2 linked regions of the Duganella zoogloeoides genome follow. The protein of the gene in region 1 interacts with the protein of each later gene in a pairwise test. Links are inferred from orthologs where the notes say so. Each region holds a gene or a part of one and is shown on either strand. Other genes may lie near its edges.

Evidence for each region.
Region 2: the proteins of SR858_RS00685 (region 1) and SR858_RS04650 interact in binary tests that used the Escherichia coli proteins (3 or more experiments, as listed by UniProt). The link is inferred for Duganella zoogloeoides from one-to-one orthologs.

Annotation. Positions count from the first base shown.
Region 1 is NZ_CP140152.1:141,539-153,637, reverse strand. The notes cover bases 3,022-5,994. They hold SR858_RS00685 (glutamate-5-semialdehyde dehydrogenase), read right to left. Parts: upstream 5,155-5,994; coding sequence 3,889-5,154; downstream 3,022-3,888. Other genes in these bases: holA (DNA polymerase III subunit delta), read right to left, coding at 5,194-5,994; SR858_RS00690 (CopD family protein), read right to left, coding at 3,454-3,870; SR858_RS00695 (THUMP domain-containing class I SAM-dependent RNA methyltransferase), read right to left, coding at 3,022-3,412. Outside these bases: SR858_RS00705 (HDOD domain-containing protein), read right to left, coding at 1-729; SR858_RS00700 (multidrug effflux MFS transporter), read right to left, coding at 867-2,147; more of SR858_RS00695, read right to left, coding at 2,210-3,021; more of holA, read right to left, coding at 5,995-6,210; SR858_RS00675 (LPS-assembly lipoprotein LptE), read right to left, coding at 6,220-6,822; leuS (leucine--tRNA ligase), read right to left, coding at 6,832-9,450; SR858_RS00665 (winged helix-turn-helix transcriptional regulator), read right to left, coding at 9,617-10,033; SR858_RS00660 (SDR family oxidoreductase), read left to right, coding at 10,139-10,882; SR858_RS00655 (VOC family protein), read left to right, coding at 10,961-11,332; map (type I methionyl aminopeptidase), read left to right, coding at 11,391-12,099. UniProt on the Escherichia coli protein: Catalyzes the NADPH-dependent reduction of L-glutamate 5-phosphate into L-glutamate 5-semialdehyde and phosphate. The product spontaneously undergoes cyclization to form 1-pyrroline-5-carboxylate.
Region 2 is NZ_CP140152.1:1,058,627-1,070,632, reverse strand. The notes cover bases 5,847-8,726. They hold SR858_RS04650 (sulfate/molybdate ABC transporter ATP-binding protein), read right to left. Parts: upstream 7,887-8,726; coding sequence 6,807-7,886; downstream 5,847-6,806. Other genes in these bases: cysW (sulfate ABC transporter permease subunit CysW), read right to left, coding at 7,888-8,726; SR858_RS04655 (CysB family HTH-type transcriptional regulator), read right to left, coding at 5,881-6,810. In the rest of the region: SR858_RS04695 (DMT family transporter), read left to right, coding at 1-296; SR858_RS04690 (DNA-3-methyladenine glycosylase 2), read left to right, coding at 296-1,246; SR858_RS04680 (NUDIX hydrolase), read left to right, coding at 1,557-2,144; aat (leucyl/phenylalanyl-tRNA--protein transferase), read left to right, coding at 2,141-2,875; SR858_RS04670 (arginyltransferase), read left to right, coding at 2,982-3,710; SR858_RS04665 (quinone-dependent dihydroorotate dehydrogenase), read left to right, coding at 3,745-4,785; SR858_RS04660 (aldo/keto reductase), read left to right, coding at 4,796-5,839; more of cysW, read right to left, coding at 8,727-8,778; sulfate ABC transporter permease subunit CysT, read right to left, coding at 8,778-9,650; SR858_RS04635 (sulfite exporter TauE/SafE family protein), read right to left, coding at 9,770-10,549; SR858_RS04630 (peroxiredoxin), read right to left, coding at 10,659-11,297; SR858_RS04625 (RBBP9/YdeN family alpha/beta hydrolase), read right to left, coding at 11,331-11,894; SR858_RS04620 (sulfate ABC transporter substrate-binding protein), read right to left, coding at 11,917-12,006. UniProt on the Escherichia coli protein: Part of the ABC transporter complex CysAWTP involved in sulfate/thiosulfate import. Responsible for energy coupling to the transport system.

The sequences.
Region 1 (12,099 bases):
GATGGCGTCAGGCTCGTCGCCGTGGCCGCACAGCAGGTGCGCCAGGCGCACCATGCGGATCAGGGGATGGGCGGAGGCCAGGCGCGCGACCGGCTCGTGGTGATACAGCACGCTGTCGGCCAGGAAGGAGTCGAGCTGCCAGCGTTCGATCAGCCAGGCGCCCGCCTCGGCATGGGTGATTTGCAGGGTGCGCTGCTCTACCGCGCACAGGTCTTCGTCGTCGCGCGCCATGAAGTTGATGGCGTATTCGCGCGGCGCGGTGGCCAGCAGGGCCAGGCGGCCGACGTTGTGCAGCAGGCCCGCCAGGTAGGCTTCCTCGACATGCGGGTAGTCCATCTTGCGGGCCAGCTCGCGCGCGATGACCGCCGTGGTGAGCGAACTTTTCCAGAAAGCGCGCAGGTCGGTGCTGGCGGAATGGGGGAAGCTGCTGAAGGTCTGGAATACCGATTCGCTGATGACCAGGGTCTTGATCATGTCGGTGCCGAGTGCAACCAGCGACTGCTCCAGTCCCACGGCACGCGCGCCGCTATTGCGGTGAAAAGCCGAGCTGCTGGCGACCGAGAAAATCTTGCTGGCCATGGCCGGATCCTTGGCGATCAGCGCGGCCAGTTCCGGCATGCCGGCGTCGTCGGCCTGCAGATGCTCGATCAGTTTGATCAGGATCTGCGGCATGGCGGGCAGGCGCGCGATCAGCAGCCGGTGGCGGATATCAAGGTCAGGTTGCAGCATCGTCATATACCAATAATCAAGTCAGACCGGAAACGAATAATGCCGAGAAAGAACTTATATTAGCATAAAGTATGATAGCAACTTAGCACGTGCAAGCCAATCGTGCAGGGGTCGCGCGCATTTCCTGATGTAAAGATTTATTGTCCCGGATGGGGTAATAGAATGCGCCGGTAATGGCGCGCGGTCAACCATAAAACCAGCGCGGAGCCTGTAAGTACCAGTTGTCCGAGGGCTAAAGACAACACCGAGTGCGACAGCGCCGGCGCCAGCACGCCGGCCACGATGGCGCCCATCATGGTGGTGGCGAACGACTGGCACGACGCTACCGTGCCGCGGATGTGCGGGAACAGGTCGAGCGCGAGCAGCGTGGCGCCCGGCGCCACGATCGACATGCCGAAGGTGTAGAACAGCATCGGCAGCACGGTCCACGGCAGCGCCGGCGGCAGGAACACGTGGTACAGCGTATTGCACACGGCGGCGGCGATCAGGAAGCAGAAGCCGATGCCGATCTGGCGCGAGAACGAGATCTTGCCGGCGATGCGGTTGGCCACCAGCGCACCGAGGAAAATTCCGCTCACCGACGGAATGAACAGCCAGCCGAACTGGCTCGCGCCCAGCCCCAGCGAATTGGGCAGGAATTCGGGCGCCGCCGCGATGAACAGGAACAGGCCGCCGAAATTGAGCGCCACCACGCCCGACTTCAGGTGGAACAGCTTGGAGCGCATGATCTCGCCGTAGTTGCGCGCCAGGTGGCGCGGGTTGAACGGCTGGCGCTTGTGGACCGGCAGGGTCTCGGGCAGGTTGCGGTAGCAATAGATGAACAGCAGCACGCTGTAAGCCAGCAGCGACAGGAAAATCGCGCGCCAGTCGAACAGCGTGACGATCCAGCCGCCGAGGATAGGCGCAATCGCCGGGGCGATCGAAAAGATCATGGTCACCAGCGACAGCAGGCGCGCGGCCGCCGCATCGGAATACAGGTCGCGGATGATGGCGCGCCCCACCACCACGCCGGCGCCGGCCGAGATGCCCTGCATCACGCGGAACGCCCACAGGTACGGCACCGAGTGCACCGACGCGCAGCCGAGGGTACCGATCGCGAACATCACCAGCGAGACCAGGATGACGTTGCGCCGGCCGAACGCATCGGACAGCGCGCCGTGCCACAGCACCATGCCGGCAAAGGCCAGCATGTAGAAGGTGAGGCTTTGCTGTACTTCGAGCGGGGTGGCGCCCAGCGTGGCCTGGATGTTGGGGAACGCCGGCAAATAGGCGTCGATCGAGAACGGCCCGAGCATCGACAGCAGGGCCAGGATCACCGCCAGCGCGGTGGCGCTGAGCACCTTGGGGGTCGATGGCGGCGGTGGGGGTACGTCCTTGACGGGATCGGGGAGAACGTTGTCGGGCGGGGTCGGGTACATATGTTCCTTGACTGGGGTCCGTCCCCGCCCGGTGCTGCGGGGTCCGGCGGCGCAGCAGGTGGTTAAGCTTCTTTGGGCTTGGCAGCTTCGCGGCGGTTGAAACCGGCCACCATGTCGAAGCGGAACAGGCGGCATTCGAGCGCGCCGTTGAAGAACGGCGTCTTGCGCGATTCTTTCAGGCGCAGCATCTTGGGCAGGCCCAGGTCGGCCGTGAACAGGTACACGGTCCAGCCGGCGAAGCGCTGCTTGAGGGTGCCGCTGAAGTCCGAGTAAAAACTCTTGGCCAGTTCGTCCTCGCCCAGCGAGCTGTCGCCGCGCACGCCGATCCGCTCGCCGTACGGCGGGTTGGTCAGCATGATGCCCGGCTGTTCGGTCGGCGCCTTGACTTCCTGCGCTTCGATCTGCTTGAGCGGCACGTCGAACATGATGCCGGCCGCGCGCAGGTTGTGGCGCGTCATGGCCACCATGTCGCCCGAGATGTCGGAACCGAAGATGGTCGGTTCGCTCGGCAGCGGGTTCGGCTTGATGGCGTTTTTCATTTCCTGCCACGGGGCAGGATCGAAGTCGTTGAAGGCTTCGAAAGCGAAACGGCGACGGGCGCCCGGCGGCACGCCCTGCACCATCTGCGCCGCTTCGCACAGGATGGTGCCGGAACCGCACATCGGGTCGAACAGCGGCATGCCCGGCTTCCAGCCGGCCACGCGCAGCAAGCCGGCGGCCAGGTTTTCGCGCAGCGGCGCGTCGCCGGTTTCTTCGCGCCAGCCGCGCTTGAACAGCGCTTCGCCGGACGTGTCGAGGTAGATGATGAACTGGTGGGCGTCGAGGAAACCGACGATGCGCATGTCGGGCTCGCGGGTATCGACCGACGGGCGCTTGCTGTACATGTCGCGGAAGCGGTCGCAGATCGCATCCTTGATTTTCAGCGTGGTGAATTCCAGGCTTTTCAATGGCGACTTGACGGCGGTTACGTCCACGCGGATGGTGTGGTCGTACGTGAACCAGTCTTCCCACGATTGCGCCAGCACCAGGTCGTAGATGTCGTTCTCGGTCTTGTAGCCGGTAACGGCCATGCGCATCAGCACGCGCGAGGCGATGCGCGAGTGCAGGTTGATGCGGTACGAATCAATCAGCTCACCCGAGCAGTGCACGCCGCCAGGAACCTGGTTGTGCACTTTCATGGTGGTGCTTTGCTGGGCGATTTCGCCCAGCTCTTCGGCCAGCGCCGCTTCCATGCCGCGCGGGCATGGGCAAAAATATGAAGCCACAGGAGAACCTTTTATCCGTTAGTTAAGTACGGGGTGCTTGGTCAGAAGGGTTTGACCACCACGAGTACGATAATTGCCAGCAGCAGGAACACCGGCACTTCGTTAAACACGCGGAACCATTTATGGCTGCGCGTATTGACGCCCTTCTCGAATTTTTTCAGGATGCTGCCGCACGCATGGTGGTAGCCGACGATCAGCACCACGAACAGCAGCTTGGCATGCATGAAGCCCGGCATGCGCGGACCATACAGCATGTACACGAGGATCGCGCCGAACACGATCGCCAGCACCGAAATCCACAGCGAAAAACGATACAGCTTGCGCGCCATGATCAGCAGGCGTTCGGTGACGGCGGTGTTGGTCTCCATGGCCAGGTTGACGAAAATACGCGGCAGGTAAAACACGCCCGCCATCCAGGCGATGACGAAGAAGATGTGCAGCGATTTAATCCAGAGCATGGCGATCCTTTAGTGGAATTACTGGCGAATTTCGCCGTGACCGAACACGACGTACTTGAGTGAGGTGAGGCCTTCGAGGCCCACCGGGCCGCGCGCGTGCAGCTTGTCGTTGGAGATGCCGATCTCGGCACCGAGGCCGTACTCGAAGCCGTCCGCAAAGCGGGTGGACGCGTTGATCATCACCGACGCCGAATCGACTTCGCGCAGGAAGCGCATGCCGGCGCTGTAGTCTTCGGTGATGATAGATTCCGTGTGCTTGGACGAGTACTGGTTGATATGGTCCATCGCTTCGTCGATGCCATCGACAATTTTCACGGCCAGGATCGCGGCCAGGTATTCGGTGGACCAGTCTTCTTCGGTGGCAGCAGCGAGGTGCGGGTAGCCGGCCAAAATCGCAGCAGCTTCGGCGTCGGCGCGCAGTTCCACCTCTTTGGTCGCGTACAGTTTGGCCAGTTCCGGCAGCACCTTGGCCGCGATCGGGCGCGCGAGCAGCAAGGTTTCCATGGTGTTGCAGGTGCCGTAGCGGTGGCACTTGGCATTGAAGCCGATAGCGACCGCCTTTTGCAGGTCGGCCATGTCGTCGATGTACACGTGGCAGATGCCGTCGAGGTGCTTGATCATCGGTACCGTGGCTTCTTCCATCAGGCGCGCGATCAGGCCCTTGCCGCCGCGCGGCACGATCACGTCCACGTATTGCGGCATGGTGATCAGGGCGCCGACGGCGGCGCGGTCGGTGGTATCGACCACCTGCACGGCGTTTTCCGGCAGGCCGGCGCCCAGCAGGCCTTCCTTGACCAGTTGCGCCAGCGCGCGGTTGCAGTGGATCGCTTCCGACCCGCCGCGCAGGATGGTGGCGTTGCCGCTCTTGATGCACAGGCCCGCCGCGTCAACGGTGACGTTGGGGCGCGACTCGTAGATGATGCCGATCACGCCGAGCGGCACGCGCATCTGGCCCACCTGGATGCCGCTCGGGCGGAATTTCAGGCCCGAGATTTCACCGATGGGATCAGGCAGCGCGACGATCTGGCGCAGGCCTTCGACCATGGTGGCAATCGCCTTGTCGGACAGCGCCAGGCGGTCCAGCATGGCCGGCGCCAGGCCGTTGGCGGCTGCGGCATCCATGTCAAGCCGGTTGGCGGCGCGCAGGGCGTCGGCCTCGCGCTCGATGCCGTCGGCGATCAGCGTGAGCGCGCGGTTGCGGGTGGCGCTGTCGGCACGGGCCATGGCGCGCGACGCCTTGCGCGCCTGCTGGCCCAGTTGTTCCATGTACTGCTTGATATCCAACTTCGTGTCCATTATCGTCTCGATTCTTTACAGGGCTGCTTACCCGCGCGCCACTTTAAGCCCCAGCTGCAGCATGGCATCCCATGCATCGCCGCTGTAGGCTTTGGCGCGCAGGCCCTTGATCATCTTGTCCACTTGCGCGGCGTCTTTCATGGCCGCTTCCAGGGTGGCCAGTGAAATACGCCGCAGCGCCGGGTCCATCATGCGCTCTTTCGGCCCCCAGATGCGGTATTCCTTGAGCAGCGCACCGAGCGGCCGGCCCTGCGCCATGCCCGCCTTGAGCTTGAGCAGCGTGCGGATTTCTTCCGACACGGCCCACAGCACCAGCGGCAGCGCTTCGCCCTCGCCTTTCAGCCCCTCGAGCATGCGCACCAGCCGCGCCGGGTCGCCCATCAGCATCGCTTCGCTGAGTTTGAAGACGTCGTAGCGGGCCACATTGAGTACGGCGTCGTGCACTTGCTCGTAGGTGAGCTTGCCAGGTTCGTGCAGCAGGGCGAGTTTTTGTATTTCCTGGTGCGCCGCCAGCAGATTGCCTTCCACGCGATCGGCGATGAAGTCGATACTTTGCCGGTCCGCGCTTTGCCCTTGTGCGGCAAGGCGCTGGCCTATCCAGTTGGGCAATTGCGCCCGTTCGATTTGCGGGATGTCGATGTACACCGCCGCCTGTTGCAACGCCCCCACCCACGCCGCCTTCTGGGTTTGCCAGTCGAGCTTGGGCAGGGTAATCAATGTCAGATTGTCGGGGCTCAGGTCTTTCACGTACGCTTGCAGCGCGGCGCCGCCGTCCTTGCCCGGCTTGCCGGTGGGGATGCGCAATTCGATGAGCTTTTTATCGCCGAACAGCGACAGCGCCTGGTTGGCGGCCAGCAGTTCGCCCCACTTGAAGCTGCGCTCCACCGTCAGCACGTCGCGTTCGGAATAGCCTTGCGCGCGCGCGGTGCGGCGGATTTTGTCGGCCGCCTCCAGCGCCAGCAAATGCTCGTCGCTGGTGATCACATACAGCTGCGACAGCGACTTGTTCAGGTGGCCGTCGAGCGCGTCCAGGCGCAATTGCATGGTGTCGCCTTACAGGATCGGCACGGCCGGCGCGGCGGACGGATCCTGCGGTGCCGGTCCCGGACCGGGCACCGACATGCGCGTGGTTTTCACGGCCGCCATGCGGCGCATCATCTGCTGCACCAGGTCGGTTTGCATGTCCTTGTACAGCAGCGCCTCTTCCTGCTCCTTGGCCAGCAACTGGGTTTCGTTGAAGTCGATCGGGCGGCTCAGCGAAATCGTCGTCGGCCCCAGCAGCTCGTTACCTTGACGGTCGAGCACGCGGAACACGATGGTGTATTGCAGCAGGTACTGGCGCACGCGGCCATTGCTGTTCAGCGACAGGATGGTCTTGGTCTTGGTGGTTTCCGGGTTGGACAGCACTTCGACCACGCCATCGGCATCTTTGGGGCTATTGACCACCGTGGTGTTGCCATTGACGCGGATATTGCGCTTCAAGTCGATCGCCAATGGCGACGACTCCGGCAGTCCGATGTACATGGTCGGGAACGGCAGCGTGTAATGGCCGCCGTCGCCGCGCAGGTGGAAGCCGCAGGCGGACAGCGTGGCAGTGAGCAGCAGCGCCATGCCGGCCGCGCGGGTGCGTCGGAACAATCCGGAAGTAGTCGTCATTGGATACCTTTACACCACGATGTTGATCAGTTTGCCCGGGACGACGATGATCTTCTTCGGCGTGCCTTCGATGAACTTTTGCACCGCTTCGTTGGCCAGCGCCAGCGCTTCGATGCTGGCCTTGTCGGCGCCCTTGGCCACGACCACGCTGCCGCGCAGCTTGCCGTTCACCTGGATCATCATTTCGATCTCGGACTGCTCGAGCGCGGCCGGATCCACTTGCGGCCATGGCGCGTTGAGGATGTCGCCGGCATACCCGAGTTCGGCCCACAGCACGTGGGTGATGTGCGGCGCGACCGGGTTCAGCAAGCGCAGGAAGATCGCGTAGCCTTCGGCCAGCACGCCAGCTTCCACGTCCTTGGCCGCTTCGATCGTGTTGAGCATCTTCATGCAAGCCGATACCACGGTGTTGTACTGGATGCGCTTGATGTCGTAGTCGGCCTGTTGCAGCAGCTTGTGCAGCTCGCGGCGCAGGGTTTTGCCGGCGTCGGTGGTGGCCGTTGCCGTCAATGGCGAACCGGCGGCGACGATGGCAGCTTGCTGCGCATAGCCGAATGCCCACACGCGGCGCAGGAAGCGGTTGGCGCCTTCCACGCCGCTGCCCGACCATTCCAAGGTCTGCTCCGGCGGCGAGGCGAACATGGTGAACAGGCGCGCGGTGTCGGCGCCGTATTGTTCGATCTGCGCTTGCGGGTCGATGCCGTTGTTTTTCGACTTCGACATTTTTTCCGTGCCGCCGATGTGCACCGGCTGCTGGTCGTCGCGCAGGATCGCCGCTTGCGGGCGGCCCTTGTCATCGACCGTCAGATCGACGTCGGCCGGGTTGAACCAGGTCTTTTTGCCGGCCGCGTCTTCGCGGTAATAGGTTTCGTTCAGCACCATGCCTTGCGTGAGCAGGTTCGTAAACGGCTCGTCGAACTTCACCAGGCCGAAGTCGCGCATGACCTTGGTCCAGAAGCGCGCGTACAGCAGGTGCAGCACAGCGTGTTCGATGCCGCCGATGTACTGGTCCATCGGCATCCAGTAGTCGTTGCGTTCATCGACCATGGCGTTGGCGCCTGGCGAGGTATAGCGCATGTAGTACCACGACGAATCGACGAAGGTGTCCATGGTGTCGGTTTCGCGGCGCGCTGGCTTGCCGCACTGCGGGCAGTCGCATTGCAGGAATGCTTCGTACTTGTTGAGCGGGTTGCCGCTGCCGTCCGGTACGCAGTCTTCCGGCAGCACCACCGGCAGATCTTTTTCCGGCACCGGCACCGAACCGCAGTCCGGGCAGTTGATCATCGGGATCGGCGTGCCCCAGTAGCGCTGGCGCGAAATACCCCAGTCGCGCAGGCGGAACGTGATTTTCTTCTCGCCCAGGCCCTTTGCGGTCATGTCGGCAGCGACCGCTTCCACGGCGTCGGCGTAGTTCAGGCCGTCGTACTTGCCCGAGTTGGTGACGATGGAAATCGTCTTGTCGCCGTACCACTCCTGCCAGGCAGCGTCGGAGAATTCCTGGCCTTCGGCGCGGATCACCTGCTTGATGGCCAGGTTGTATTTTTTGGCAAACGCGAAATCGCGCTCGTCGTGCGCGGGCACGCCCATCACGGCGCCGTCGCCGTAGGTCATCAGGACGTAGTTACCGACCCACACTTCGACTTGCTCGCCGGTCAGCGGATGGGTGACGAACAAGCCGGTCGGCATGCCCTTCTTTTCCATCGTGGCCATGTCGGCTTCGATCACGGAACCCAGTTTGCACTCGGCATTGAACGCGGCCAGCTCCGGGTTGTCCTGTGCGGCATGCACGGCCAGCGGGTGCTCGGCAGCGACGGCGCAGAAGGTCACGCCCATCACGGTGTCGGGGCGGGTGGTGAACACGTACAGCTTGCCGTCGCCGATCAGGGCGCCGTCGGCGTCCTTGATCTGGTGCGGGAAGGCAAAGCGCACGCCGGTCGATTTGCCGATCCAGTTCGCTTGCATGATGCGCACGCGCTCGGGCCAGCCCGGCAGCTTGTCGTCGACGTAGCCGAGCAGTTCGTCGGCGTATTCGGTGATGCGCGCGTAGTACATCGGGATTTCGCGTTTTTCAATCGGCGCGCCCGAGCGCCAGCCCTTGCCGTCGATGACTTGCTCGTTGGCCAGCACGGTCTGGTCGATCGGGTCCCAGTTCACGGTACCGGTCTTCTTGTAGATGATGCCTTTTTCCAGCATCTTGAGGAACATCCACTGGTTCCACTTGTAGTACTCGGGCTTGCACGCGGTCATTTCACGCGACCAGTCGATGGCCAGGCCCATCAGCTCCATCTGCGAGCGCATGTGGGCGATGTTCGAGTAGGTCCACTGCGCCGGCGGCACGTTGTTGGCCATGGCCGCATTTTCCGCCGGCATGCCGAACGCATCCCAGCCCATCGGCATCAGCACGTTGTAGCCGTTCATGCGCAGGTAGCGGTACATCACGTCGTTGATCGTATAGTTGCGCACGTGCCCCATGTGCAGCTTGCCCGAAGGGTAAGGCAGCATCGAACAGGCGTAATACTTACCCTTGGGGAAACGCGGGTCGTGCTCGACCGCCTTGTAGGCGTCGATGGCTTTCCAGTGGGATTGCGCTGCGGTTTCTACGTCGGCGTGACTATATTTATCTTGCATGATGGTGTGCGGCCAGAGTTGACTATGAACCGGACATTATACCGTTTGAAACGCCCCAAACGCACGCCACCTCCCCCCCACTTCGGGGTCAGTGCCGACATTTGGACACGAACTGAGCCATTATCGGATGAGCTTGTGTCCGAATGTCGGCACTGACCCTGCCTCTTTACGAAGAACGCTGCGCAAACGCCGCCCGGGCGCGCATGATTTCCGCATGGTGGGTTTCGGCCCATACCCAGACGCCGCAAAACGCTGCGCCCAGGCTGTGGCCCAGCGGTGTGAGCACGTAGTCGACGTGGGGCGGAATTACCGGGTGCACGGTGCGGCGCACCAGGCCGTCGCGCTCCATCTGGCGCACGGTTTGCGTGAGCATTTTCTGGCTGATGCCGGGCACGGCCTTGCGCAACTGGGTGTAGCGCAGGGTGCCGCCCGCTTCGAGCGCTTCGAGGATCAGCATGGTCCAGCGGTCGGCCACCTGGCCGATGATGTCCTGCACCAGCGCTTCGATCACGGGGTCGAGACTGACGGGAACCGGCTCGTGCCGGCGCATTTCAATCAGTGCATCGGGTTCGGCTTTACGCATGGGCATCTACACTCTCTTTTGGGTATGTATAAATCTTTTGGGTGCCTACTTTATCATCGCGCCTGTCCTTTGTACACTGGTCCCACATTCACAGGAGGACTGACCATGAAATCGACTGGAAACACCATCTTGATCACCGGCGGCGGCAGCGGCATCGGCGAGGCGCTGGCCCATCGCTTGCACGACCTGGGCAATACCGTCATCATCGCCGGCCGCCGGCTCGATGTGCTGCAACAAGCGGCCGCCGGCCGCGCCAACATCGTGCCGGTGCAATTCGACGCCGACAACGCCGATGCCATCGATGCTTTCGCCCGCCAGGTCGTGGCCGACCACCCTGCCCTCAATGTCCTGATCAACAACGCCGGCATCATGCGCTTCGAGGATGCCAGCAAGCGGCGCGACCTGGCCGATGCCGAGGCGACGATTACCACCAACCTGCTGGGGCCGATCCGCCTGATCAACGCGCTGACCGATCACCTGCGCCAGCAGGCCGATGCCGCCATCATCAACACCACGTCGGGCCTGGCGTTCGTGCCGCTGCTGGCCACGCCCACCTACAACGCCACCAAGGCGGCGCTGCACTCGTACACGGTGGCGCTGCGCGAAATCCTGAAAGACTCGGTGGAAGTGATCGAACTGGCGCCGCCGGCCGTGCAAACCGACCTGACCCCGGGCCAGGCCACGCGCGAGGGCTACCTGCCGCTGGCCGACTATATCGATGAGGTGATCACCCTGCTCACAGCCAGCCCCACGCCGGCCGAAGTGCTGGTGCAGCGCGTGCTGTTCTTGCGCAACGCGGAAAAGGAAGATCGTTACGCGCAGACGCTGGCTGCGCTCAACAGCCACTAAAACGACCTTCCATTTTTCCAATCAGCGGTCTCTTTTTCATGTCAAGATGGTGTTTTTAACATCGACGAGGAGACAAACATGATCAAGGGACTGCGCACGGTGGTGTACCCGGTGGCCGACCTGGCCGCCGCCCGCGACTGGTACGCCCAGGCATTCGAGACGGCAGCGTATTTCGACCAGCCGTTTTACGTGGGTTTTGCCATTGGCGGTTTTGAACTGGGCCTTATTCCGGCCGAGAAATTCACCGCCGCCCACGCGGGCAGCATGGTCTATTGGGGCGTGGACGATATCGAGGCTGAAACCGACCGCCTGGTGGCGCTCGGCGCCACCGTGCACGGCGCCATCGAGGAAGTGGGAGAAGGCATCAAGACGGTGGAACTGGCCGACCCGTTCGGCAATTTGCTGTGCCTGATTTATAACCCGCACTTCGACCTGGCTGCCGTTCGCTGAGACTGATGACCTCTGTTTGTGGCAAACTACGCCCCTTTGCCCTAAGAAAGAGGTAGTCATGTCCCGCCGCAACGCCAATCTGATCAAGTCGCCCGAACAAATCGTCCTGGCGCGCGTCGCCGCCCAACTGGCGGCCGACGTGCTGACGATGATCGGGCCACACATCAAACCCGGCGTGACCACGGCCTACCTCGACCAGCTGTGCAACGATTACATCGTCAATGTGCAGAAAGTTACGCCGGCCAATGTCGGCTACGGCGGTTTTCCGGCCACCGTGTGCAGTTCGGTCAACCAGGTGGTGTGCCACGGCATTCCGTCCGCGACCGAAATTTTGAAAGATGGCGACATCATCAACATCGACGTGGCCGTCATCAAGGATGGCTGGCACGGCGACACCAGCCGCATGTACTACGTGGGCGAACCGTCCAAGGCTGCGCGCAAGCTGGTGGAAACGACGTACGCAGCAATGTGGGCCGGCATCCGCGCCGTCAAACCACGGGCAACGCTCGGCGACGTCGGCTTTGCGATCCAGACCGTGGCAGAAAAAGCGGGCTTCAGCGTGGTGCTCGATTATTGCGGCCACGGCATCGGCATGACCTACCACGAAGATCCGCAAGTGACGCATTACGGCCGTCCCGGCCAGGGACTGATCCTGAAACCGGGCATGCTGTTTACCATCGAGCCGATGATCAATGCCGGCCGCGCCGCCACCAAGGAGCTCGATGACGGCTGGACCGTGGAAACGCGCGACCAGTCGCTGTCGGCGC
Region 2 (12,006 bases), 910 kb from region 1 along the record:
TCCCGGCGCCGGCCACGCCCACCATCGGCGTGATGGGCGCGGTGATCGCGCTGGGGGTGCTGTGCAGCGGCGTGGCCTACCTGATCTACTTCCGCCTGATCCAGGACGTGGGGCCGTCGTCGGCGCTGACCGTGACGTTCCTCAGTCCCCTGTTCGGCATCCTGTGGGGCGTGCTGTTCGCCGACGAAACGATCCATTGGTACACGGTCGCCGGCGCCGGCATCGTGGTCGTGGGCACTGCACTGGTGACGGGCTTCCGTCCGAAATTCGGCGCGCTGCGCAAGGCCCGCGCCTGATGGCCGGCCCCACCTTCACGTTCGAGCTGGCGCCCGGCTATCGCCTGCACGACGTGCTGGCCTTCCACCGCCGCGATACCGAGGCGGTGGCCGAGCAGGTCAGTGAAACCCGGCTGCGCAAGGGCGTGATGCTGGGCGGCGTGCCGGTGCTGCTGGACGTGGCCTTCGAGGGCCTGGCCGTTGATCGATACGGCAGCGCCAGCCTGCCAGGACGCGCGACCTGCACGGTGCACGCCGACGGCAAGATGTCCGCTGCCACGCGCCGCCGCCTGGAAGTGCAAGCGCATGACGCCGCGCTCAACATCCTCGGCCTGCGCATCGATCCGGCGCCGTTTTGCGCATTTGCTGCCGACGATCCGCTGCTGGGGGCGCTGGTGCGCGCGCAACCGGGCCTGCTGATCGTGCAGTCGGCCACCGTGTTCGAGGCGTTGACCTGGGCCGTGATCGGCCAGCAGATCAACCTGTCGTTCGCCATCGCGCTGCGCCGCACCCTGATCGAGCTGGCCGGGCGCCGCCACAGCAGCGGCTTGTGGTGTTACCCGGGACCAGGGGACGTGGCGGTGCTGGAACTCGACGCACTGCTGGCCCGCAAATTTTCGCGTGCCAAAGCGGAGACCTTGCTGCGGCTGGCGCAACTGGTGCACAGCGGCGCGCTCGATCTCGAGCCTTCGCCCACCAACAGCATCGAACAGATTTCGGCGGCGCTGCTGGCGATCAAGGGTATCGGCCCGTGGACCGTCAATTACGGCCTGCTGCGCGGCTACGGCCATGCCGACTGTTCGCTGCACGGGGACGTCGCCATCCGCGCCGCTCTGCAGGCGCTGCTCGGCGAAGACGCCAAGCCCGCCATGGCGCGCACCGAACAACTGTTGGCACGCTATGCCCCGCACCGGACCATGGCGGCGGCGCACTTGTGGGCGAGTTTGCATCCGCCCGTCAGCGATGAGTAAAAAATCACGGCGCAAATGAAAAAAACGCTGACTTCTTTCGAAATCAGCGTTTTTAGTATTTGGTTGCGGGGACAGGATTTGAACCTGTGACCTTCGGGTTATGAGCCCGACGAGCTGCCAGACTGCTCCACCCCGCGTCTGTATGGATGTATTATAGGGCAGTTCAGGGGATTAGGCAATATTAATCCCGAAATGATTGCCGATAGGCCGAATAAATCCGCAGAGCCCCTTTCAACGGGCATGTCCGCGTGCCGCAATCGGTGTAAAGTAGGCAAATGAACAAACCATCCCGACCAGTCAGCATCTGCCTATGAAATATTGTTCCGAATGCGCCGCCGCCGTCACCCTGACGATCCCCGCTGGCGATAACCGCCCCCGTTTTGTCTGCACCAACTGCGGCACGATCCACTATCAAAATCCGAAAATGGTGCTGGGTTCGATCCCGGTCTGGGAGCGCGACGGCGAACTCAAGGTGCTGTTGTGCAAGCGCGCGATCGAACCGCGTCATGGCTACTGGACCCTGCCTGCCGGCTTCATGGAAAACGGCGAAACCACGGCCCAGGCGGCGATCCGCGAAACCGAGGAGGAAGCCGGCGCCCACATCGCACTCGGCAAGCTGTTTTCGATGCTGAACGTGGTGCGCGTACAGCAGGTGCACATGTTTTACCTGGCCACCCTGCTCGACCTCGATTTTGCGCCCGGCATCGAAAGCCTGGACGTGCAATTGTTCAGCGAGGCGGAGATTCCGTGGGACGACCTGGCCTTCCCCACCATCCGCGCCACGCTCGAACTGTTCTTTGCCGACCGTGCCCGCATGCGCGAAGCGGGTACCCGGGACGACTACGGTTTCCATGAACACGATATCCACCGGGCCATGCGTTCGGACGATGCCACGTGATCCCTTGGCTCGACACCGATACCCCCTTCCCCGATGTCTCGACCGCGCTCACCCGCGAGGCGCCGGGGCTGCTGGCCGCCGGCGCCGACCTGTCGCCGCAGCGGCTGTTGACGGCTTACCGGCACGGCATCTTCCCGTGGTTTTCCGAAGGCCAGCCCATCCTGTGGTGGAGCACCGATCCGCGCATGGTCTTGATGACCGACCAGTTCCGGGTCAGCGACAGCCTGCGCAAGACCTTGCGCAAAGTGGAGCGTGAACGCACCAACCCGGACGGCGGACGGTGGCAGGTGCGCTTCGATAGTGCATTCGAGCAGGTCATGCGCGCGTGCGCCGCACCGCGCCGCGACGGCCCCGGCACCTGGATTTCGGAAGACATCATTGCCGGCTACACCGGCTTGCACCGGCTGGGCTACGCACACAGCGCCGAGGTATGGCTTGATGGCGAACTGGTCGGGGGCGCGTACGGCGTCTCGATCGGGCGCATGTTCTATGGCGAATCGATGTTTGCCCGCGTGACGGACGGCTCCAAGATCGCCCTGGCTTACCTGGTGCGGTTCTTGCAAGACCATGGCGTCCAGATGATTGATTGCCAACAGGAAACTAACCACCTGGCCTCGCTGGGCGCCGCACCGATTCCGCGTGAGCGCTTTTTAGTACACTTGCGCAACAATATTGGCTTACCTCAAATCAAGGACTGGGAACCGATTGCGCCGCTGGCTCCGCGCCGTTAAGCTGGAGCAAAATCCTGCGACACGGTTCCTTGATTAACGCTATTATTGGTCAAAAGAACAACCGCCCGGTCATACACCAAGTATGGGGCACCGAACTAGGACCGGCATGACGCACCTGAACGAACTGCCTTTTGCGACGCTGCAGTTTTATACCACCGCGCCCTACCCGTGCTCGTATCTCGACGGGCGCCAGGCACGCTCGCAAGTCGCCACCCCGTCGCACCTGATCAATGCCGATGTGTATTCGGAACTGGTCAAGAACGGCTTCCGGCGCAGCGGCATCTTTACTTACCGCCCGTATTGCGACGGTTGCCAGGCCTGCATCCCGGTGCGGGTGGTGGTCGATCAATTCCTGCCCAGCCGAGGCCAGCGCCGTGCGTGGGCACGCCATGGCGACCTGATCGCGGGCGTGGCCACGCTGTCCTTCTCCGACGAACATTACGATTTGTACCTGCGCTACCAGAGCAAGCGCCATGCCGGTGGCGGCATGGACCAGGACAGCCGCGACCAGTATGCCCAGTTCCTGCTGCAAAGCCGGGTCAACACGCGGCTGGTGGAGTTTCGCGAACCGGGCGGCGTGCTGCGCATGGTCAGCATCATCGACGTGCTGTCCGATGGCCTGTCGTCGGTGTACACGTTTTTCGATCCCGACGTCGAAGGCGCGTCGTACGGCACGTTCAACATCCTTTGGCAAATCTCGCAGGCGCGCGAATTGAAGCTGCCCTACGTATATCTTGGCTATTGGATCAAGGAAAGCCAGAAAATGTCCTATAAAACCAACTTCAAACCGCTGGAAGCGCGCATCAAAGGCGTGTGGAGTGTACTGGGCGACTGATAAAATACGGGCGAACAACATCCAGAGCGCCCTCATGTCCCAAAACTTCCTGTACTCCCTGGCCCGTCCGCTGCTGTTCTCCATGGACGCCGAGCAAGCCCACCACACCACCCTGCCCGCGCTCAAGCGCGCTGCCGCGCTTGGCCTGACCAAGCTGGTCAAACAACCGGCGGCCGATCCGCGCACGGTGATGGGCATCACGTTCAAGAACCCGGTGGGCCTGGCGGCTGGCCTCGACAAGGACGGCGCCTATATCGACGCGCTGGCCGACCTCGGTTTCGGTTCGATCGAAGTGGGCACCGTCACGCCGCGTGCGCAGGCCGGCAATCCCAAGCCGCGCATGTTCCGCCTGCCCGAGGCGCACGGCATCATCAACCGCATGGGGTTTAATAACGGCGGTGTCGATGCCTTCGTGGCCAATGTGCAGTCGTCGCGCTTTTACCAGGACAAGGCCGGCGTGCTGGGCCTCAATATCGGCAAGAACGCCGACACCCCGATCGAACGCGCCACCGACGACTATCTGCACTGCCTGCAAAAAGTTTATCCGTACGCCAGCTATGTCACCGTCAACATCTCGTCGCCCAACACCAAGAACCTGCGTCAGCTGCAAGGCGGCTCCGAGCTCGACGGCCTGCTGGGCACCTTGAAAGAGGCCCAGTTGCGCCTGGCTGACCAGCACAAGCGCTACGTGCCGCTGGCCCTGAAAATCGCACCGGACATGGACGGCGACCAGGTCAAGAACATTGCCGACGCGCTGGTGCGCCACCGGATCGATGGCGTGATCGCTACCAACACCACCCTGAGCCGCGACGCGGTGACCGGCATGCGGCACGGCGCCGAAGCCGGCGGCCTGTCGGGCGCGCCCGTGTTCGCGCTGTCGAACACTGTCATCAAGCTGCTCAAGGCGGAACTGGGCGACGCGCTGCCGATCATCGGCGTGGGCGGCATCATGCGCGGGGCGGACGCGAAAGTAAAAATGGACTGCGGCGCGCAACTGGTGCAACTGTACAGCGGCTTGATTTATGCCGGCCCGGCCCTGGTGCGCGACTGCGCCGACGCTGTGCGTGGCAAATAAAGGAAACGACATGGAAAAAACAGCACTGGGCGCGAGCGGCCTGAACGTCTCGAAAATCTGCCTCGGCACCATGACCTTCGGGGAGCAGAATACCGAAGCCGAGGCGCACAGCCAGCTCGACTACGCCTTCGAGCGCGGCATTAATTTCATCGATACCGCCGAGATGTACCCGGTGATGCCGCGCGCCGAGACGCAAGGTTCCACCGAGCGCTACATCGGCACCTGGCTCAAGAAAAGCGGCTTGCGCGACCAGGTCGTGCTGGCCACCAAGGCGGCCGGGCCCAATCCCAACCTGACCTGGGTACGCGACGGCAAGCAGAACCTGGACGCGGCCAGCCTGCGCGCAGCGGTCGAGACCAGCTTGCAGCGGCTGCAAACCGACCATATCGATTTATACCAATTGCACTGGCCCAGCCGCAACACGCCGATCTTCGGCAGCACCGTGTTCAATCCCGACAACGAGCGCGACTGCGTGGCCATCGAAGACACGCTGGCGGCATTGGGCGATTTGATTAAAGAAGGCAAGATCGGGGCGATCGGCGTGTCGAACGAATCGAGCTGGGGTGTGAGCGAGTTCATCAAGCACTCCGAGAAAGGCCTGCCGCGCATCGCGTCGATCCAGAACCTGTACAACCTCACCGCGCGCCACTACGAGACCAGCCTGCTGGACGAGACCTGCTTCCGTGAAAACGTGGGATTGCTGGCATACAGCCCGCTGGCGTTCGGCCAGTTGACGGGCAAGTACCACGACGATCCGAAGGCGCACGGCCGCCTGACCATCTTCCCGCCAAGCTGGAGCCCGCGCTACCTGCGGCCATCGGTGCTGGAGGCCGTGGCGCAGTACACCAAACTCGCCCGCGAGAATGGCATGACGCCGACGCAGCTGGCGCTGGCGTGGTGCTACTCGCGCTGGTTCGTGGCTTCGACCATCATTGGCGCCACCACGCTGGCGCAGTTGAAGGAAAATATCGATGCGTTTGAAGTAAAACTGTCGCCGGAGGTGGTCGAGGCGGTGAATGCGATTCACGCCCGCATCACCAACCCCGGCCAGTAATCACCGCAGTAAGCACTCCCAATAAGCACTACCGGTGGTGGCTAGTCGCCGCCACCATTCAACGCGGTCTCGATATCGGACCGCTTCAGATCCGGCGCAAATTGCAGGATGAAGTCGTACGCATACGAGCGCAGGTAAGCGCCACGGCGCACCGCGAGGCGCGTCGTGTTCGACGCGAACAGGTGCGACGCTTCCACCGCGCGCATGCCCTTGTCACGGCCGTGGTCGAACGCCATCGACGCCACGATGCCCACGCCCAGCCCCAGCGACACGTACTGCTTGATCACGTCCGAATCCATCGCCGTCAACATGATGTCGGGCTTGAGGCCGGCCTGGTTGAAGGCCGCGTCGATATGGCCGCGGCCGGTAAAGCCCACGTCATACGTAATCAGCGGGAATTCCGCCAGGTCTTCGAGCCGGATCGGACTGCGCGACAGCAGCGGGTGGCCGTCCGGCACCACGATGATGTGGCTCCAGCGGTAGCACGGGAACGATACCAGGTCAGGGAACTGCGACAGGCCCTCGGTGGCGATGCCGATATCGGTCTTGCCCGACAAAATCCATTCGGCAATGTGCTCGGGCGCGCTCTGCTGCAAGGCGATGCGCACGTCCGGGTACGCGGCGCGGAAGCCCTGCACCACCTTCGGCAACGCATAGCGGGCCTGGGTGTGGGTAGCTGCCACGCTCAGGGTGCCGCTTTGCTGGCCCGTGTATTCGAGGCTGGCCTGCTGCAGGTTTTCGGCCTCGATCAGCAGGCGGTCGATGATTTTCAGGATGCCCTTGCCCGGCTCCGTCATGCCGGTCAGGCGCTTGCCGTTGCGTTCGAAAATCACCACGCCCAACTCGTCCTCGAGCTCGCGGATCTGGCGGCTCACGCCCGGTTGCGACGTGAACAGCGCGTTGGCCACTTCGGTCAGGTTATAGCCGCGCCGGGCCGCTTCGCGGATCGAGCGCAATTGCTGGAAGTTCATAACGGCGCTCCTGCATCGACAAACACATGCAGCCGCTTCGGCCGCACGACCAGGGTCTCGCCTTCTTTGAGCTGCAAATTGGTGAAACGTTCGTTCGACATCACCGCCTCGATCAGCTCGGACGTGTCGCCGCGTTCGAGGTCGAGCTGGGCCAGCGGGCCGATCGCGTGCGCGCGGCGCAGCTTGACCACGATGCCTTCGGCGCCCGGCGTGTAGCGGTCGATTTCCAGGTCGTGCGGGCGCACATACGCCGTGCCCTTGCCGTTCTTGCCTTCGCCATTTTGCTGGCCCGGCACCTGGAAGCTGGCGTCGCCGCTGGCCAGGATGCCGTCCTGCACGCGGCCATGGAACATGTTCACATTGCCAAGGAAGCCGTACACGAACGGCGACGCGGGATGGTTGTACACCTGGTCCGGCGCGCCGATCTGCTCAACGTTACCCTTGTTCATCAGCACGACCTGGTCGGCCACTTCCAGCGCTTCTTCCTGGTCGTGGGTGACGAAAATACTGGTCACGTGCAGGTCGTCGTGAAGGCGGCGCAGCCAGCGGCGCAGTTCCTTGCGCACCTTGGCGTCCAAGGCGCCGAACGGCTCGTCGAGCAGCAGCACGCGCGGTTCCACCGCCAGCGCGCGCGCCAGGGCGATACGCTGGCGTTGGCCGCCCGACAGTTGCGGCGGATAGCGGTCGGCCAGCCAGTCCAGTTGCACCAGCTCCAGCAAGTCTTTTACTTTACGGCGGATCTGGTCTTCGGACGGCCGCTCGGCGCGCGGTTTGACACGCAGGCCGAAGGCGACGTTCTCGAACACGGTCATGTGCTTGAACAGCGCATAGTGCTGGAACACGAAGCCCACCTGGCGCTCGCGCACATGGCGGTGCGAGGCGTCGTCGTTATCCAGCAGCACCTGGCCCGAATCGGGATGTTCGAGGCCGGCGATGATGCGCAACAAGGTGGTCTTGCCGCAGCCGGACGGTCCCAGCAGCGCGGTCAGTTCGCCTTGCGGGAAGTCGAGCGAAACATTGTTGAGGGCGACGAAATCGCCGAAACGCTTGTTGATGTTTTTAACTTCGATCGACATGTTACTGCTCCTTGATACGGGCATCTTCGACGCGCGATTCGTTCAGGCGCCAGGAGATAAAGGATTTCAGGGCCAGCGTCACCAGGGCCAGCAAGGCCAGCAGGGACGCCACGGCAAAGGCTGCGGCAAAGTTGTATTCGTTGTAGAGAATTTCCACTTGCAGCGGCATGGTGTTGGTCTCGCCACGGATGTGGCCGGACACCACCGACACCGCGCCAAACTCGCCCATCGCGCGGGCATTACACAAGATCACGCCGTACAGCAGGCCCCACTTGATGTTGGGCAGCGTCACGCGGCGGAAGGTATTCCAGCCCGAGGCGCCCAGGACGATGGCCGCTTCTTCTTCCTCGCTACCCTGCGCCTGCATCAGCGGGATCAGCTCGCGCGCCACGAACGGGAACGTCACGAAAATGGTCGCCAGCACGATGCCCGGCACCGCGAACAGGATCTTGATGTCGTGCTTGTACAGCCACTCGCCGAACCAGCCCTGGGCGCCGAACAGCAGCACGTAAATCAGGCCCGAAATTACCGGCGACACCGAGAACGGCAAGTCGATCAGCGTGAGCAAAAAGCTTTTGCCACGGAACTCGAACTTGGCGATACACCACGACGCCGCAATACCGAATACCAGGTTCAGCGGCACGGCAATCGCGGCCGTGATCAGGGTCAGTTTGATGGCCGAGATCGCGTCTTCCTCGACGATGGCGGCCACGTACGCTTCCCAACCCTTGCGCAACGCTTCGGCAAACACGGCAACCAGCGGCACGAACAGGAACACGGTCAGGAACAGCAGCGCGACCGCGATCAGCGCATTGCGCACCCAGCGCGGCTCGAGGATTTGCGGGGCCGACGGCAGTTCGCCGCGACGCGCAGGAGTATTAACACCGCTCATTATTTACCCGACTTTCCGCGAGCCCAGGCTTGCAAGAGATTGATCGCCAACAGCATGAGGAACGACACCACCAGCATCACCACCGCGATTGCGGTCGCGCCGGCGTAGTCGTACTGCTCGAGCTTGGTGATGATGAACAGCGGCGTGATTTCCGACACCATCGGCATATTACCGGCGATGAAAATCACCGAACCGAACTCGCCGGTGGCGCGCGCAAACGCCAGCGCGAAACCGGTCATCAGCGATGGCAAAATCGTCGGGAACACCACGCGGCTGAAGGTCTGGAACGCATTGGCGCCCAGGCTGGCGGCGGCCTCTTCCAGCTCGCGTTCGGCGTCCTCGAGCACCGGTTGCACGGTGCGCACCACGAACGGCAAGCCGATAAAGGTCAGCGCCACCACCACGCCCAGCGGCGTAAACGCCACCTTGATGCCGAGCACGCCTTCGATGAACTGGCCGAACCAGCCGTTGGCCGAGTACAGCGCGGTCAGCGTGATACCGGCCACGGCGGTGGGCAGCGCGAACGGCAGGTCCACCAGCGCATCGACGATGCGCTTGCCCGGAAACTCGTAGCGCACCAGCACCCAGGCCACGATGCCGCCAAAGATGACGTTGATGAAGGCGCCGATCAGCGAGGCGCCAAACGTCAGGCGATACGAGGCCATCACGCGGTCGGATGTGACAGCGGCAATAAAGCCTTCCCAGGTCATGGTAAAGGTCTTGAGGAAAATCGCCGACAGCGGGATCAGGACGATCAACGCCAGGTAAAAGATGGTGAACCCGAGCGAGAGCCGGAAACCGGGCATCACGCGGAAAGGCGCGCCCCGTGCGGCAACGGGTGCCGTGGCGGGCGCTGCTAAGACTGCTGACATGTACGCTCCCTTATTACATAAACTTCTATAAGGGCTGCATAGTCTCACTTGTGCTTCATTCTACAAACGAAGCAATTTTTATTTAGTTAGATCAATCAGCTATAACGAGTCCAGCATTCCTAGCTTTTAAAAATCAGTTTGAAGGCCACCGTTACCAGGATCACCGCCAGCAAGCCGCGCAGCAGCTTCTCGGGCACCGCGCGCGCCACGTAGGAACCAAGCGTGATGCCCGGGAGCGAACCGACCAGCAGCGCCAGCAGCAGATTCCAGTCGATGGACCCGAGCCACCAGTGACCGATGGCCGCAATCGCCGTCAACGGCACCGCGTAGGCAATGTCGGTCCCGGCCACTTCGGCAGCGGTCAGGCGCGGGTACAGCAGCACCAGCACGGTTGCGCCAATGGCGCCGGCGCCGATCGAGGAAATGGTGACCAGCACCCCCAGCACGGCGCCGGACACGATGGTCGCAAGCGCCAGCGAGCGGCCTTGCAGCTGGCGTTCCGGATGCGCGGTGATCCACTCGAGCATCTTGCGCTTGAACAGCAAGGCAACCACGGTGAGCAGCACCGAGCCGCCGATCATGTAACGGATCAGCTGGCCGATGTCCTGGTTGAGGGTGCCGAAATACTTGAGCGAGAGACTGGCCAGCAGCGCGGCCGGCAAGGCGCCGATGCACAGGCGGCGCACGATATCCCAGTGCACGGTGCCGCGCAGGCGGTGGGTGAACGTGCCCACACCCTTGGTGATCGAGGCAAAAGCGAGGTCGGTGCCCACGGCCACGGCCGGCGACACGCCAAACAGCAGGGTCAACAGCGGCGTCATCAATGAACCGCCACCAACGCCGGTCATGCCGACCAGCAGGCCAACCGCAAAACCCGATACAACGAAAGATACATCCATGCAAAAATCCCCAAAGTAGGCCGCAGAGTACCTACTTCGGGGAAATTATCAAACAACAGCATCGTTATTTGCTTATGCGCTTACTGTACTTGGTGCGCGCCGATATGCATTACTTGTTCGGCTGCGGTGTCACGCGCAGATAAGGGCGCGCAGCCGTAAAGCCTTTTGGATACTTTTGCTTCAGCACTTCCGGATCTTGCACGGTCAGCGGGATGATGACGTCGTCGCCGTCTTTCCAGTTGCCGGGCGTGGCCACGGTGTAGCCGTCGGTCAGTTGCAGGGCGTCGATCACGCGCAGCACTTCGTCGAAGTTGCGGCCGGTGCTCATCGGGTAGGTCAGCGACAGGCGCACTTTCTTGGCCGGGTCGATCACGAACAGCGTGCGCACGGTGGCGGTGGTCGAAGCATTCGGGTGGATCATGTCGTACAGCGACGACACCGAGCGGTCTTCGTCGGCAATGATCGGGAAGCCGACCACGGTGTCTTGCGTCTGCTCGATGTCGCTGATCCAGGCCGCGTGTTTTTCAGCCGGATCGACCGACAATGCGATCGCCTTGACGTTGCGCTTGTCGAATTCCGGTTTCAGCTTGGCGGTCAGGCCAAGCTCGGTGGTGCACACCGGGGTGAAGTCGGCCGGGTGCGAGAACAGCACCACCCAGGAATCGCCCGCCCACTCGTGGAACTTGAGCTTGCCAATCGAGGAATCCTGTTCAAAATCAGGGGCGACGTCGCCCAGTCGTAAAGTCATAGTGGTCTCCTGAAAGAGGACCCGATCGGTGGATCAGTGGGTCCGGGATTGCGTATTGTGCGCTTGTTCTGCCAAAAAATACAACATTTCCAGTCCTTCGGGCCAGTCGCCCAGGCCGGACTCGGCGTTGATATGGCCGAGCGGTCCGCCGTTGACGAACCGGCTCTGCCAGCGCTCTGCCCAGCAGGCCGCGCGCGGCGCCGCCATCCAGGGATCGTTGGTGCTGCCGACCATGACGGAAGGTCGCGCCAGTGGTTCCAGCGGCAACTGGTCCACCACGTCGAATTTTTCCGGATCGGCCGGCGCCACCAGCAGCACGCCCGCCACGTTGGACGGATCGCGCGCCAGGCTGTGCACGGTGGCCAGGCTGCCGAAGCTGTGCGCCACGATCAGCGTGGGCCGGGTATCGCTGCCCTGCTGGCGCAGCTGGTCCACGCGCGCCGACCACCGCGCCAGGTCGGGCACATCCCAGTCATCCTGCTCCACGCGCTCGAAGGCCGGGAACAAACGCTGCCACCGGCTTTGCCAGTGGTCCGGTCCGCTGTTATGCAGACCGGGCGCGATCAGGACACGGAATTCGGCAAGCGCGTGGACCATGATGATTGATTACCTCGGTTGCTTATTTAGGCTGATAAATCTGGTCGAACACGCCGCCATCCGAGAAGTGTACCTTCTGGGCACGGGTCCAGTCGCCGGCGACATCGGCGAT